3 regions of the Marinomonas sp. 63XJN7_7_ISO-PGPR-S23-202 genome follow, and region 3 is predicted to be linked to each of the others. Evidence: predicted binding sites of a transcription regulator. Region 3 holds the regulator's gene; each other region holds the start of a gene.
What was found. Region 3 encodes FliA, which starts transcription of late flagellar genes. Its sites were predicted from a motif close to CTAAAGTTNNNNNNNNNNCNGCCGATA; they were not measured.
Positions count from the first base shown of each region.

Region 1 (5,033 bases), 2.4 Mb from region 3:
CAGCGAACCAGATGGCCAATACCATGGCTCAGGAGCGGGTGGCTGGGCTGGATATGGGAAAAGCAGCGACTGAGTTATCCTCGTCTGAAACGGCCTTAAATGCTTCGCAGAAGTTATTTACTAGAATGAATAATTTGTCTTTATTCAACAAAATTTGATGGCTTGGAAGGTAGTGAGTGATGTCAGCGTTTCAAGTGGAGTCATGTTTTGGGACTGATTTGAGTTCAGGGTTCTTTAACCTTGATGAAATTCTCAGTCAATTTGGCATTAAGAGTGAAGTTCTTAATCACAAACATATTCGTAGTTTGATCCGAACACGTGGGAGAAAAAGTCGTATTGCTAGTGTCGCCATGCGTCAAGTGACGTTTGATTTAGTAAGGCCTGCATTAGAAACCGACTTCTTGCCCTATGACCCTTCTTTTACCTTTGAAAAACTATTGAATACAAAGCGAGAGCGTCTGTATGACGCACAAGAACGATTTTTGTTGCTGTGCTACTCCATGACTCAAGGGAAAACAGTAAAAAGCTTAAAGAAGATTCATAGTTCATTAACCACCAAAGATTGGCGGGATAAAGCCAATAAAGGTCAAAGTCTGTTTAAGTATTTCCGTCAAGAGCTTGATGATAATACCCGTGAGTACATTCTCGCTTATAAGGCACAACAAGCGGATAAGACAAAAAAGGGAAATAGAGCAGAAAAAGCTGAAAAAGAAACGGACGAGTCTCAGGAAAACGCATCGACCTCCTTGTCTTCACAACGTCAAGCTAAGACCAGCTTAGCAGAGAAAAAACTGGCACCGACTTCATTTAATGATGAGGTTATCAAAGCGCTAAAGTTGTTTGATGATGGTTACCTTTTACTCAGGGATCAGGCAGACATAGCTAAAACGGGCTCCCCATTAGACATAGATAAACTACGGGCATTTTGTCAGCAATTGATGCAATCTTATACCCGTAACTCTTTTGCTCTGCTTGCTATTCGTCATATAAAAGACGCTTCTACTTACCTAGAGCAACATGCAATGGGGGTAGCGGTATTGGGTATTCATTTTGCCAAAGCCTTAGCATTATCTGAGCCCTATATTGAAGCCATTGCATTGGGTGGTCTACTTTTTGATCTGGGGCGTTTTCGTTTGCCCATGGCCATCAGCCATAAGGCAGGAAAAATGACGGAGGCCGAATTTGACTTGTTTCGAAAACACATCACATTTGGTGAGCAAATGTTTAAGCAGAGTGACAGTATCCCTAAAGTGGCTTACCAAATGTTGATCGATCACCACGAAAGAGTGGATGGTGCGGGGTATCCCCATGGAAAGCAGGATCAAGAAATCTCTGTGTACGGAAAAATAGCTGGCATTATTGATGCTTATGATGCTATGACCTCGGAGCAAGTTCACAAGCAGTCCATGGGACCATTGCGAGCGCGTCAGCAATTAAAAAAAGAGGCAGGACTGGCATTTGATAAATCTCTCTTAGAGGTTTTTCTAAAAAGCATTGGAAAAATACCAGTGGGCTCCTGTATTGTGTTGTCGAATGGTCGCGTAGGTTTTGTATTGACCCTAAATGCTTCTTTGGAGCCTGCTTTAGTTCGTCAGGTGTATAGCCTGACTCATAAGAGTTTCATTGCGGTATCAGATATTGATCTGAGTAAACCCGGCTACTCTCAGGAGAGCACTAAAATCATCAAAGATATTGTGCCTCAGTCTTTGGGAATTCAGTTTATTAACTACCTTTCTTAATGTACTTTCCCTCTATAGACATGCTGCATGCGCCGTATCACGACGACCTGTTGTTGTCATGAGTATTTTTTTGTTTGTAGTAAATTGTAAATAAGATTTAAATAGTCATTTTTTACATACGATCGTGGGGATTCTTGGCGTATTGGCCTTTGTTATCCTCAATGTAAAGGGCTTTCAGAGAAAATAGAAAAAAATAGAAAAAAAGGTTAAAGATTGAAAATAGAGTGTCGATAAAGGGTATATGGAGTTTGATAACACAATTCAAACGAGCATTTGGTAGATCGCGGTGTATGTGAGTGCCAAGTTGATTTTAGAGCGTTATCTCTCTTTTTTATCACTCAGGAGAAAGCAAAATGGCTTTATATGTAAACACAAATACTTCTTCTTTAAATGCTCAGAACCAGCTGATGAAATCGGGTAAAGCATTGGATAAAGCGTACGAGCGCCTATCGTCTGGTAACCGTATAAACAGTGCTGCTGATGATGCTGCTGGTTTGCAAATTAGCGACCGTTTAACTTCCCAGATTAATGGTTTGAACCAGTCAGTACGAAACGCGAATGATGGTATTTCTGTTGCTCAAACAGCTGAAGGTTCTTTGAATGAATCGACCAACATGCTGCAGCGTATGCGTACTCTTTCTATTCAAGCTGCTAACGGTTCAAACACAAACCAAGACCGTAAAGCGATTCAACAAGAGGTTAACCAGTTGTCAACTGAGATTAACCGTGTTGCGTCTGATACTACTTTTGGTGGTCGTAACTTACTTGATGGTACCTATAAAGGTGTGTTCCAAGTCGGTGCGGACTCAAATCAAACGATTAGTTTTGATATGACCAAAGGCGATAATAAAGATTACGCAGACAACGGCGGCTTTACCATGGATGGTTTGTCTTCTGATGCTAAGAAGGAGAATGATTACAAAAAAGCACAAGAGAGCTATGAAGTTCGCTTGCAAGCTTATGACACCCAAAAAGCCCAACAGAAAGCAGCTGACAAAGCCGCGGCAGAGAAAGAAGGTAAAACATATGTTGACCCTGAAATCAAAGCACGTGCTGAGGCTCAAGCTCGTGGCGAAGTATATGTTGATCCAAATGCGCCAAAACCACCTCAAGTGCCAGATAGATCTCGCAACTTTGGTGACCCATCAAAAGGTTTTGCAACGCCTTCAGTGACAAGTATGGCTAATGCCCAGAGTATGATATCTATTATCGATGGTATGGTTCAAGCGATTGACTCTAAACGTGCTGAGTTGGGTGCGGTTCAAAACCGGTTTGGTGCTACTATCAATAACTTGAGTAATATCTCTGAGAATGTATCTTCTGCTCGTGCTCGTATTAAAGATACTGATTATGCTAAAGAAACTGCAGCATTAACCAATGCGCAAATTCTTCAGAAAGCTAGCTCTTCTATTTTAGCTCAAGCAAATCAGCGTCCACAAACAGCGTTGTCATTATTGGGCTAAGATAACTCAACGGCAAAAATAACCTAGTAGTCTATAGTGGCTACTAGGTTGTTTTGCTAATAGAGGGCATATAGTATGTCGATTAATTCAACTGATGCTTCAAACCAGACATTTAGTAGTTTGCAATTTAGGAAGGATCAACGCATGGGCGACGAAGTACGTGCTCATCGTCAATCTGAAGGAGCAACTGTTCAGAACTCTTCTGGAGCAAATGCAACCCATAATAAAAAAGAAGATGGTCAAGGGGCTGCTGATTCTCAGAAAATTCGCCCAGATGATATTGAACAGATGAATAAAAATCTATCGCAACTCAATCTTCGTCTTCAATTTGAAATGTCAGATGATGGTCGTGATAGTATTGTACGAGTCGTCGATCAGTCTACGGGTAATGTTGTACGACAGATACCGACGGAAGAATATCTAAAAATGTCTAAACAAATTCATGACGTTGCTACGCAAGTGAGTGATATTAAAGGTGTTCTTTTTAACGGCCAAGCGTAAGTGTATAGAGATGATGCACCTGCATCAGGGGATTTATTATGGCGGTAGGCTCATTAGGGTCAGGGGTAGATGTTGACTCTCTCGTAAACAAATTGGTGAGCGCTAGGAAAGACGATAAAGTAAAACTCTTCAATCAAAAAATAGAAGGGTATAACGCAAAACTGTCTGCTTTAGGAACCATTAACTCCGCCATCGATAAATTTAGTGCGTCAGTCAACAAGCTTGACAATCAAATGTTGTTTACTGGTCATAATACCCTTATTGATCAGCCTGATAATGCCAAAGTTCTTGATGTCTCAGCAGGTGGCGCTGCGTCCAACGAAAATTATCTAATTGGTGTAGAGCAGCTTGCAAAAGGTAGCCGTACTATTTCTAAACCGGATACCTTCCCTTCGGCCAATGCTGTGTTGGCCGAGTACGGCGGCAAGCTGAAATTTGAAGCCGGAAAGGATTCCTTCACTCTTGATATTAAACCAAAAACAACCCTTTCAGACCTAAGAAGTCAAATTAATAACGCCAAAGATAACTTTGGCGTTTCTGCAAACATTGTTGATGATGGTAAGGGACATACTTTTTTTACCATTGGTTCAGACAAAGCGGGGAAAGGAAATACACTTAAGATAACGGCGACTGACAACCCTCCGCCTAAGAGCAAAGTACCTATTTCTGACTCCTTGAGCAAAACAGATGCTGAAAGCTTTACGCAGCCTGCATTATCAAAAAATATTTTGTCGTTATCTTCTGTGGCTACAGAAGGTGCCAATCATGGTATGTCAGTGCCTGCAGATGGTCATGCGAAAGATGCCATCATTACTATTGATGGCATTAAAGTATTCAAGGATTCTAATACTTTCGATAAAACCGTTCCTGGACTGGTTATTAAACCTTTAGCCGTTTCAAAACCAGTAAGTGTTCAGGTTACATCTGACAAGAAAACAGTCAAAGATTCTCTTAATACCTTTGTCAAGTCCTACAATAGCCTTGAGGCGATTCTAGATAAGAGTAGTGCAAAAGGTTCCGTACTAAATGGCAATAGTATGATAAGAAACCTGCAATCGGGTATGTCTAGTAGTTTGATGACTCGTTATTCTGGGGCGGGTAATTTGGGCTCTGTTTTTGATATAGGTCTTCAATTAGATCGTTCAGGTATGCTAAGTCTCAATGAGAAAAAGTTTGATAAGGCTTTAGAGAGTAATTACTCCGAGCTTCCTAGGTTGTTCACTGGGAAAAATGGTGTGGCTAAAAACATGTCAGCTATGCTTCAGAATTATACGGGAATTCGTGGCGTAGGTCAGACGATGGTCAATTCGCTTCAAGATTCTAAAAACAC
Region 1 covers NZ_CM149677.1:3,984,603-3,989,635, reverse strand. The annotation lists gene flgL (flagellar hook-associated protein FlgL) at 1-158, shown strand, start outside; gene AC0VYG_RS18505 (HD-GYP domain-containing protein) at 180-1,739, shown strand; gene AC0VYG_RS18500 (flagellin) at 2,093-3,202, shown strand; gene AC0VYG_RS18495 (flagellar protein FlaG) at 3,347-3,703, shown strand; gene fliD (flagellar filament capping protein FliD) at 3,742-5,033, shown strand, end outside.
Region 1: a site for FliA is predicted at 1,946-1,972, ahead of AC0VYG_RS18500 (flagellin). Genes of this name have one in related genera too.

Region 2 (5,033 bases), 2.4 Mb from region 3:
ATGGCCACTTCAAGAAGCATTAGAATACCAAGAATTCGCCCCCCAATTTCCACTTTGGCAATGCCTAGTATGACCACGATAACCTGATTCGCGACGGCTAATACCCACCAAGGAACGTCAATGCCGAAATTGCTAGATAAGAAAATGCTAGCAAAAAAACCAAATAGAGAACTCACAGCAAAAACCATGGATAAGTAGGCTAGCATCGCGATGGAGAACCCACCTAAGCCAATCGACGGGCCTAACCCCTTACTTATGTATGAGTAGAACGCTCCTGAGTTGACAACGTGACGGCTCATGGCAATAAAACCAAAGCTAAATAGCATCAGTAAAATTCCCGCAACGACATAAATGCCAGGAATACCAGGACCATTTCCTGCCATAAAAGCAATAGGTAGGGCGCCAACAGCACCCGTCAAAGGTGAGGCTGCAGCAATAACGAAAAAAACGACTGACCAGAGCCCTAGGCTCTCTTTTTTCAATTTAGGATGTTCCATTGCGTGTTCCTATTTCTAATTATGATGGATATATTCAGTCTATTTAGTGGCGAGAAAGTGTGTTATCAAGAATCGGCACTTTTTCTTTAAAATGAATATAATTATCATAAAATGAGAATATTATTTTTATTTTGTGGTCTCGTTTCGCTTTTTTAGTGTCGTAAAATAAGACTTTTATGTGGTAGTAAAGTCCATTTTAGTGAGTAAGAAATGGCTCAGGATGTGTCACAAATTAAATGAGGGTGTTGTCGAGACTGTTTGTTAGGCTACTTCTTTCTGTAGGTGATGATTGATGCGTTTTGTGAGCGAAGCGAAGTGCACTCAATGTTTGTGATGGTAGTTCTCCAAATAGGCGTTTGTAGTCACAAGTAAATTGAGAAAGGTGCCAAAACCCCCATTGTGACGCAATGTTGCAAATATTGTCATAGGGATCATTTAACATGCTTCGTCTAACGGCGTTGAGCCGTATGTTTTTTAAAAAAGTCGCAGGGCTTTGGCCTGTCACTCTTAAAAAACAGTTTTGTAACGCTCGACGAGAAGTGTGTGAAATCTTACAAAGCTCATCGACGTTTAGGGAGGTTTCAGGGTGTTCTAAGACAATTTTTCTAGCCTGACAAACAATTTGCTGTGCTTTTTGCCGTGAGATATTTCTTTTTTCAGGGCTTTTTTCTTGAGCTTGAAAAAGCAGCATCACCAATTCTCGCATGTCACTTTTAAATTGTTTGATGGCGGCAGGTTGATTAAACAATAACGAATGTTGGCTCATGTTAGAGAGGATCGAATTAAACTCATGCTTGAAACCTTGAACAAGAGTTTTGTTGGTGAGTGCTCCAACTTTAGGGTAGGGGTTGTCTGTTAAGTCAGAGAGGAGTTCCTCGGGTACGCTAACGACGAGTAAGCTACAGTTCTCTGGCGTTTGTAGCATCAGCTCTTCTTGAAAACCACACCAAGATACATCATCTTTTTGGATAGGCTTTCCTAGCCAACGGGCCTCACTGTCGAGTTGATTAAATACTGAAAAGCTTAGTGAGTTTTTTCTGGACTCACCATACTGAAAAACGGATCTCGATAGACTCTCTTCGTAAATTTGTATGCCTTCCAGCCAAAGTTCTTTAAGAGAGCCCTCAAACTGGCCTGTCGAAAGTTGTTCATAATTGAGATGGCACTCTCTTAGGATCTGACTGTGTGCTGTTATTTCATGAATACCTGATTCACTACGAAAGCCGTTAGTAAGATGTTCCGCCACCATAGACATTACCTCTTTTTCATCACTATATTGTGTTGTTGTGTAAACAAAGCAAAATACAGGCCAATGGATTCTATAAGAGAAGATGAAGAGCATGTAAGGAAGTATGTTTTTTTGTGCTGACAGACAAGACTGAACGATGAAGATGAAAGGGTGGTGGATAAACCACTATATTCTAGATAGTTGTTTAATCATTGGTTTTACAGGGGTTTTGAAGTTGAAAAAAACTAAGATTTTTGTGAAAGCTGTAAGTAATTTTAGCGATAAAAAATATCTTGTTCTCATATTTTGAGAAATATATATTTTTTTGATATAAGTCAGTGTTGTTTATATTTTGTGCATATTTTCCAATATATGCTTTATGAAAGGGCATTTTCGTTTCTTTTTTACCCATTTTTAGGTGCACTTTATCACATTGTTAAATAGATGATTTTGTAGATAGGCTGTAATGTTTAGGCACGGCCTAAGGTGTGCTTACTGCTTACAGGTTGGGTTGAGCCTCTTGCTGTGTACACTTTATTTTTACTACTGTGGCCTTGCAATAACTCGAAAAGGTGCTTGTTACGTTTTTGTAGGGTGTGAAGGATGCGGGCGTTGGTTTGATTTTTGGTTTTGCACTTACTTAGCAGTGTTTCACATTCAGATATCAGTAAACGTGTATCATCCATAGAGCTGTCTTGCTCTTTAAGCCAAGTCTTAAAGTCGTCTTCTAGGGGATTGTCTCTGTCCAAGATATTAAATTTAATCAAAATATTGAGTCGGCGCTCATTCAGCATGCTCATTTCATCGAGCAATGCTCTTTTCTGTTCCGCTATTTGAACAATCGATTGGTTGTCTAGTTGGCCATATGCTGAGCGCTCGTTATCTAGAAGCATCACGAGCTCTGTGAGGATTTCTTTACTTCTGATAAAAACCGGTTCGATAGGGATCATAAAATTGACCGAGCTAGACTATAAGAGGATGCCTTATAGTCTAGAACAATGAGTCCATAGAAGCCATGTTGTGAGCAAGCTTCTGTGTATCTATTTTATAATTGCCAGAGGCTAGGTCGTTTTTGATACGATCTACCTTTTCCTGGTCAATTTCAGGCATACTATTAATGCGTGATTCTTGATGTTTCAGTGTTTTTGCCGTCCCGCTGAGTTTGACTGTATCCGCAGCCATTAAGTTATTAGAACTTGGGTTCGACGAGGTATCAACAGAGTGTTTATTCGCATCGTCTTTCGTGGCACGCTCGTTTTTCGTGACGCTGCTTTGATTGGATAACCCTGTAAAGTGTATTGCCATGGGGGTTTACCGCCTTAAATAATTTATCTGTCTCTGTTAACGACCATTGCTCGTAAGACTTTAGTTAAACTTTGCGTAAAAGTCGATATAAAAAACCGAAATAGACCAAAGAATAGTCAGTAGTTTACAAGAACCTCACTGTCCGTTACAACTTTTGCATATATTATTCTACCTGAGCTGGTATTTTTAACTCGTATTTGTTGACCTTCGACGCCATTTTGCAGGGCAATACCGTTCATTTTAACTGTGATGTTGCCACTCTGGGCCGTAATGAGGACTTGATGGCCTTTTTTTATAAGGGTGGGCTTTTGGGTGACGTTATCAGAAATAAAGGTGTTGATGCGCAAATTTCTGGAAGCAACAAGACCATAAGGTGGGTTTTGGGGGGTATATACTTGACCTCGTAAATTGGTTAAATCCACGTTGCCAATGCCAATATTCTGTTTGGTGAAAGCTTGTCCTCTATTAATGGGTTCGAGCGTTTTAAAAGCAGGGATTAAAATGCTCTGAGTGACGGGGAGGTAGGACTTCCACATTGGATGGTTGCAGCTAATTGAGTAGGTGGTGCGTTTGGATGCACTAGGTCGCTGATTTTTTATTTGAATGTGTTTGTCTTTGCAAGTTGGCAGGTAACTAAGCGAGATTTTGTTGTTGAGGGTAATGGACACCGACGCATCAGGGTAATTTCCTGATAGACGAGGAATTTCAACGTTATTGATGTAGTTCTGAACTTGATCTTCTATTGACAAAGCAAACGTAGTGCTGGCCTGAAGGCAAGAGAAGGCTAACATTAGCCTTATTAGTCGCATGGTCTACTCTCTTTAGTTTAGTAGTGAGTACGTTCTTAGTTAATGCATTAAGTACATTGAGTTACTATAAGGTATTAGTAAAATAGCAAAAATCACTCTATCATTGAGAATATATTTTAATATTAATTAGTTTCAGTGAATACTGAATTTACGAATACACATAGGAGGCTTTATGGCCAGTGTTCTCGATAGCGTTAATCAGCGTACCCAACTTGTTGGGGAGAACCGCCTGGAATTGCTGCTCTTTCGCTTAAATGGCAAGCAAATATATGGCATTAACGTGTTTAAAGTGAAAGAAGTATTGCAGTGTCCTAAGCTAACTTCCATGCCCCACAGTAGTCCTGTTGTTCGAGGTGTGGCTCATATTCGTGGTGGCACCATTCCTATTTTAGATCTGGGGCTGGCGACAGGGGCTAGCCCGATTGAAAACATTGCCCAATGTTTTGTCATCATCACAGAATATAACCGTCGTATTCAAGGGTTTTTGGTGCGCGGTGTTGAGCGTATTGTCAATATGAATTGGAGCGATATTCAGCCACCCCCAAAAGGCTTATCTAATGACAATTACTTAACCGCTGTTTGTCAGGTTGACAAAGAAATGGTTGAAATTATTGATGTGGAACAAATTTTGTCTGAGGTTGCACCAACCCGTCAGGATATTACGGATGGTATCATTAACGCTGGTATCCAAAGTAATGCGAAGCAGCATCATATTTTGATCGTAGATGACTCCTCTGTTGCTCGTAAGCAGATTAAGCGCTGTATGGAGCAAGTGGGTTTTGCTACAACGGTTTTGAATGATGGTCGTGAAGCTCTGAATTATCTTCAAGGTATGGTGGCGGATGGCGCGGATGTGACGAAAGAATTTGCGATGGTTATCTCTGATATTGAGATGCCTGAGATGGATGGTTATACGCTAACCACGGCCATTCGTAATGACAGCCGTTTACAAGATTTGTTTATTCTACTCCATACATCGTTAAGCGGTGTGTTTAATGAGGCCATGGTAAAAAAAGTCGGAGCGGATGGCTTTTTGGCTAAGTTCCAACCTGATGAGCTAGCACGCTTAGCGATCGAAACGGTCAAGATTCAATCCGATGACTGAGTGCAAGTGTGATGTGACTCTGATGATTTTTGACGCTGTGTCTGATCCTTTTAGCTGCTGTTTTAGGAGTTCTAATGCTCAGTAGTACG
Region 2 covers NZ_CM149677.1:4,002,215-4,007,247, reverse strand. The annotation lists gene AC0VYG_RS18595 (APC family permease) at 1-497, opposite strand, end outside; gene AC0VYG_RS18590 (helix-turn-helix domain-containing protein) at 730-1,746, opposite strand; gene AC0VYG_RS18585 (flagella synthesis protein FlgN) at 2,196-2,675, opposite strand; gene flgM (flagellar biosynthesis anti-sigma factor FlgM) at 2,716-3,030, opposite strand; gene flgA (flagellar basal body P-ring formation chaperone FlgA) at 3,147-3,839, opposite strand; gene AC0VYG_RS18570 (chemotaxis protein CheV) at 4,012-4,944, shown strand; gene AC0VYG_RS18565 (CheR family methyltransferase) at 5,019-5,033, shown strand, end outside.
Region 2: a site for FliA is predicted at 3,068-3,094, ahead of flgM (flagellar biosynthesis anti-sigma factor FlgM). Genes of this name have one in related genera too.

Region 3 (5,033 bases):
TAACATGACCAACTCGCGGCTTACCCTTAGCTTCCCGTACATCAGGTGCCTCGACACCATGGTCAACAGAGTTTCTCACTAAGTGAACAAGCGGATCGGCAAGTGCTTCTACTAAGTTTTTGTCTAGATCCGTATCTTCCCCACGAAGCTCAAGATTCACTTCTTTCTTCAGATTTCGAGCCAAATCACGCACCACGCGAGGAAACTTACCGAATACCTTTTTGATAGGCTGCATTCGGGTCTTCATCACGGCATTTTGTAAATCACCCGTTACCACGTCAAGGTTAGAAACCGCCTTACCCATGGACTCGTCTTCACTTTGCAACCCAAGACGTACCAGACGATTTCGCACCAAAACAAGCTCACCCACCATATTCATGATGTCGTCAAGCCGTTTAGTATCCACTCGAACCGTTGCTTCTTGTGTTACTGGTACACCTGCAGCTTTATCTTTTGCATGATGATTCGATGGCGGAGGAGTATTTTCTGCCTTAGACGCTTTAGGAGCAGCAGGCTTAGGCTCCGCTTTGGGTTCCGCCTTCTTAGGGGCTACTTTCGGTTTCGCTGGCGCTTCTTTCTTAGCACTAGCCGTTCCAGTGTCCCCTTTAGGTGCCCCCTTCTTACCATGAAGACTATCCAGTAAAGACTCAAACTCATCTTCTGTAATCAAATCTGAATCAGCACTAGAAGCACTTGGTTCGCTGTTCGACTTTTTGTCTTCTGAAGGGGCAACGTCTTCTGTTGCGCTAGCTTCTGTTGCCTTATTTTCCTGAGCTTGATCAGTACTATCTAGACCAGGCGCACTTCCACCGTGTAATTGGTCGAGTAATTTTTCAAACTCGTCTTCCGTAATTTCATCAGACTCGGCAGACGGTTCTTCTGATACACTTTCGGAATGATCGTTACTTTTAGCCTCCTTGGCACTGTCAATGTCAAGACCCGGCGCACCATTACCATGCAGTTTATCAAGCAACTGATCAAATTCATCCTCGGTAATTTCATCAGACGCATCACCTGAACTCACCTCTGCTTCTGCGGCTTTACTGTCTGGGGTATCCTCTCCTCCTAGCGCATTAAGCAAAGACTCAAATTCATCGTCGGTAATATCTGCAGGTTCTTCCGCCCCACTCGCCTCGGATGAGTCATCGATTAGCTCTTCTTCAACAACTTCGTCTTCTTCAGTAGCCGCGATGCTTTCATCAGATAACTCATCGTCTTGCTCTTCATCGGCAGCATCGCTCCCCCCGGCTAATTCTTCAGCCGTCGGAGGTTTTGCATACACACTAAGAGCCTGAATCAGATCTGGATCAGCACGTTCGGGTTCATTACCAGAACGAACGGCTTCAAACATTTCATTGACGGCATCAAGAGCCTGCAGAACCACATCCATCAAGTCGGAATTAATAGTCCGCTGGCCATTACGTAAGATATCAAATACGTTTTCCGCATAATGACAACAATCGACCAGTGCCGTTAACTGTAAAAAACCCGCTCCCCCTTTAACGGTATGAAACCCCCTAAAGATAGCATTCAATAACTGCTTATCGTCTGGGTTTTGCTCTAGATCTACTAATTGTTCGGAAAGCTGTTCCAGGATCTCTCCAGCTTCTACCAAAAAATCCTGTAAAATTTCTTCATCGACCTCGAAACTCATCCTCAGCTCCCTTTAGAAACCAAGACTTGATAGCAAGTCGTCTACTTCGTCTTGACTATTCAGTACTTCTGGGTTGTTTTGTTTATTAATAGCTGGACCATGACCACGAGTGTCGTCGTGCTCGGCTTCACTATCGTCATGCTCCATTCCGGAGATACTATCAACACGTCCTGCAACAGCAACGAGATGCACAAGGCGTTCTTCTACATCTCGAATTAGATCATTTACTCTCGTAATTACTTGGCCAGTTAAATCTTGATAACCTTGCTCTAAAAGAATTGTATTTAGGTTGGAATGTAAGGTCGTCGCACTGTCATCCGCATACTTTAAAAACCCATCAATACGCTTATACAATTCGCGAAACTCTTGAGGCGATAAATCACGTTGAATCAAACGATTCCAATCTTTTCTTAATGCTCTTGCTTGGCTTTGTAATTCACTCGCAACAGGAACACTTCCATCCACCATATCCATGGTCTTATTGGCCGCTGAACTTGTTAATTCAATAACATATTTCAACCGATCAGAGGCATCTGTAATTTTAGTATTACCAGATTCAGAATGCCCTTCACCCACCACCAAGTCCATTGAATCAACTTGAAAATCGCGAATTGCGTCATGGAGACTTCTTGTTAGCGTCCCGACTTCTTTATAGAAACTATTATGTCGAGCCTCGCTAAGCTCTTGAATAACCTTTATCGCACTACTAAAGTCACCGACTTCAATATGATTCAAAAGATCAACAGCACCATCCTTCACTAGGGATTCAAAATCCCCCAAGCCTGATTCAAGTTTCTTTGACATCAAAAGCCCCTATTTAGCAGCATCTATTCGTTCGAATATTTTCTCAATTTTTTCTTTGAGTGCGACGGCAGTAAAAGGCTTAACAACATAACCATTTACCCCGGCTTGAGCCGCAGCAATAATCTGATCACGTTTGGCTTCCGCTGTTACCATCAATACAGGAATACTTTTAAGTTTATCATCAGCCCTAACCGCTCGAAGCAATTCAATTCCTGTCATGCCGGGCATATTCCAATCGGTTACTAGGAAGTCAATTGTCCCTGCTTGAAGAATCGGTAATGCCGTCGTTCCATCATCCGCTTCAACTGTATTGGTAAATCCCAAATCCCGTAACAAGTTTTTGATGATACGTCTCATTGTCGAGAAATCATCAACAATCAGGATCTTCATGTTTTTATCCAATGCAACCTCCACAACCCAAAGGTAGTATTTCACAATTCATAATTTAATCTCGCCAATCACTTAATCGAGCTCTTAATCTAAGAGCAGCCTGACTATGAATTTGACTGACCCTCGATTCACTAACACCTAAAACCGCGCCAATTTCTTTTAAATTCAATTCATCATTATAATATAAAGATAAGACCAGTTTTTCTCTTTCTGGTAATTGATCAATTTCATTTGCTAATTGATCTTGAAACCCACTTTCTTCAGCCAAAAAGTAAGGGGTAGAACTTACTTCATCACTGAATGTATCTAGTACACCGCCATCATCCGACTCCAACATTTCTTCATAGCTAAACAGCTGTGTCGTCATCGATGAGTGAATGATATCGTGGTATTCCTCAATACTGATATTCATATGGGCCGCTACTTCCATATCGGAAACATCACGCCCAGCTTTAGCCTCGAGTTCTTTAATGGCAGCACTTACCGCTCGTCCATTGCGCCTTACCGAGCGAGGAGCCCAATCGGTCTTACGAATTTCATCCATGATAGAGCCACGAATCCGGATGCCAGCATAGGTTTCAAAACTGGCGCCCTTATCAGACTCAAAACGTTTATAGGCCTCTATCAACCCCATCATTCCGGCTTGCGTCAGATCGTTTACGTCCACAGTATTGGGTAAACGCGCTAATAAGTGATAAGCGATTTTTTTTACTAAATAGCCGTATTGCTCGACAATGGCATCAATCGATAATGTCGCTTTTCTAGTATAGGTGTCGTATCCGTTTTTGGTCTGCATAAAAATAAATCAGCAACCTTTTACTATTTGAGTCTGATGCACAGAATAACTGTACTACATAGTTCCGTATCGCGCTCATCCAAATAACATAATTTTACTAACTACCATATCTTAGTGACCCATAGATCTGGCTGTAGTGCTCTGCGGTATAAACAGCTCGGCTGATTAAATTGTGCGCACGAGCAGGTTCTATATCATCTGGAATTCTTTGTCCATCGGCGATGTAAACAACAGGTAAACCCTCTTCGATAACCACGCTAATAGCTTCACCAAGAGACGCTGACTCGTCTAATTTACTTAATACACACCCATCTAGCTGAACTTGAGAATACACGTCAACGACAGACTTAAGCACCTGTCTTTGACTTGTACAAGGTAAAACTAACAGTTTTTTCAAACTGGAACGTGCTCTTTTGATCATTAGCAATTGTCGTTCAAGGTTAGAATCCCTTGGATTCATCCCCGCAGTATCCACTAAAACTAAAGAATAATGAGCGTATTTAGCAAGTACTTCATTTAAATCAGAGTATTCATTCACGACTTCTACCGGAACATTTAAAATGCGACCAAAAGTACGTAATTGCTCATGAGCGGCAATCCGATAGGTATCGGTTGTCACCAACACAATACTGTCTGAACCGTATTTTAAAACATGCTGGGCCGCAATTTTACCAATAGAAGTCGTTTTTCCTACCCCTGTCGGCCCCATAAAAGCAATGCATCCTTTCAGTTCTGCCGAACTTGAGCGCACAGGAATATAATCCGCAAGATGAGCAAGCAATCGATTCCAATCATCCTCTCGGCCTTTTAGATCGATATCATCTAAAAGACGAGAGGTCACCAAATCAGACAAGCCCAGGCGCTTTAACTTCTCTCGGGCTTTCGCCTCAACGGAGTTTTCTTTAGGTTGCGTCGTCGACTGCTGGCGCTGTTGCTCCAACATTTCTTTAACACGATGTAGCTCCTGCTCCATAGCATGAAGTTGGTTAACACTCTCTTTATTCTGTTTTAGAGAAAGCGCTTCTTCCAATACTGGTTCATCTTCATCCTCTTCAAGAGGCGGCATACTAAATGATGGCGATGATGATTTAGGACTGGTGTCTGTTGGCGTTTGCTGCTTTGCCTTTTCTATACGTTCAAAATACTCAGCCGAAGGATCTTGATAAGCCTCTTTTTGACGCTCTTCAGAGGGTCTATATGTTGATGTAGAAGGCTTTTTTTGCACCATACTAGAAGGCAAAGAACCATCATAGTCCAACGCAATGACAATCTCTATCTCACCAGTAGGGAGGCGTTGATTCGATAAAATAACCGCATCAGGGCCCACAGCGTCACGGACTTTCCGTATCGCTTGGCGCATGTCGGGAGCTCGAAACCGCCTAATTTGCA
Region 3 covers NZ_CM149677.1:1,162,827-1,167,859, reverse strand. The annotation lists gene AC0VYG_RS05275 (chemotaxis protein CheA) at 1-1,654, opposite strand, end outside; gene AC0VYG_RS05270 (protein phosphatase CheZ) at 1,667-2,458, opposite strand; gene AC0VYG_RS05265 (chemotaxis response regulator CheY) at 2,468-2,848, opposite strand; gene AC0VYG_RS05260 (RNA polymerase sigma factor FliA) at 2,904-3,644, opposite strand; gene flhF (flagellar biosynthesis protein FlhF) at 3,742-5,033, opposite strand, start outside.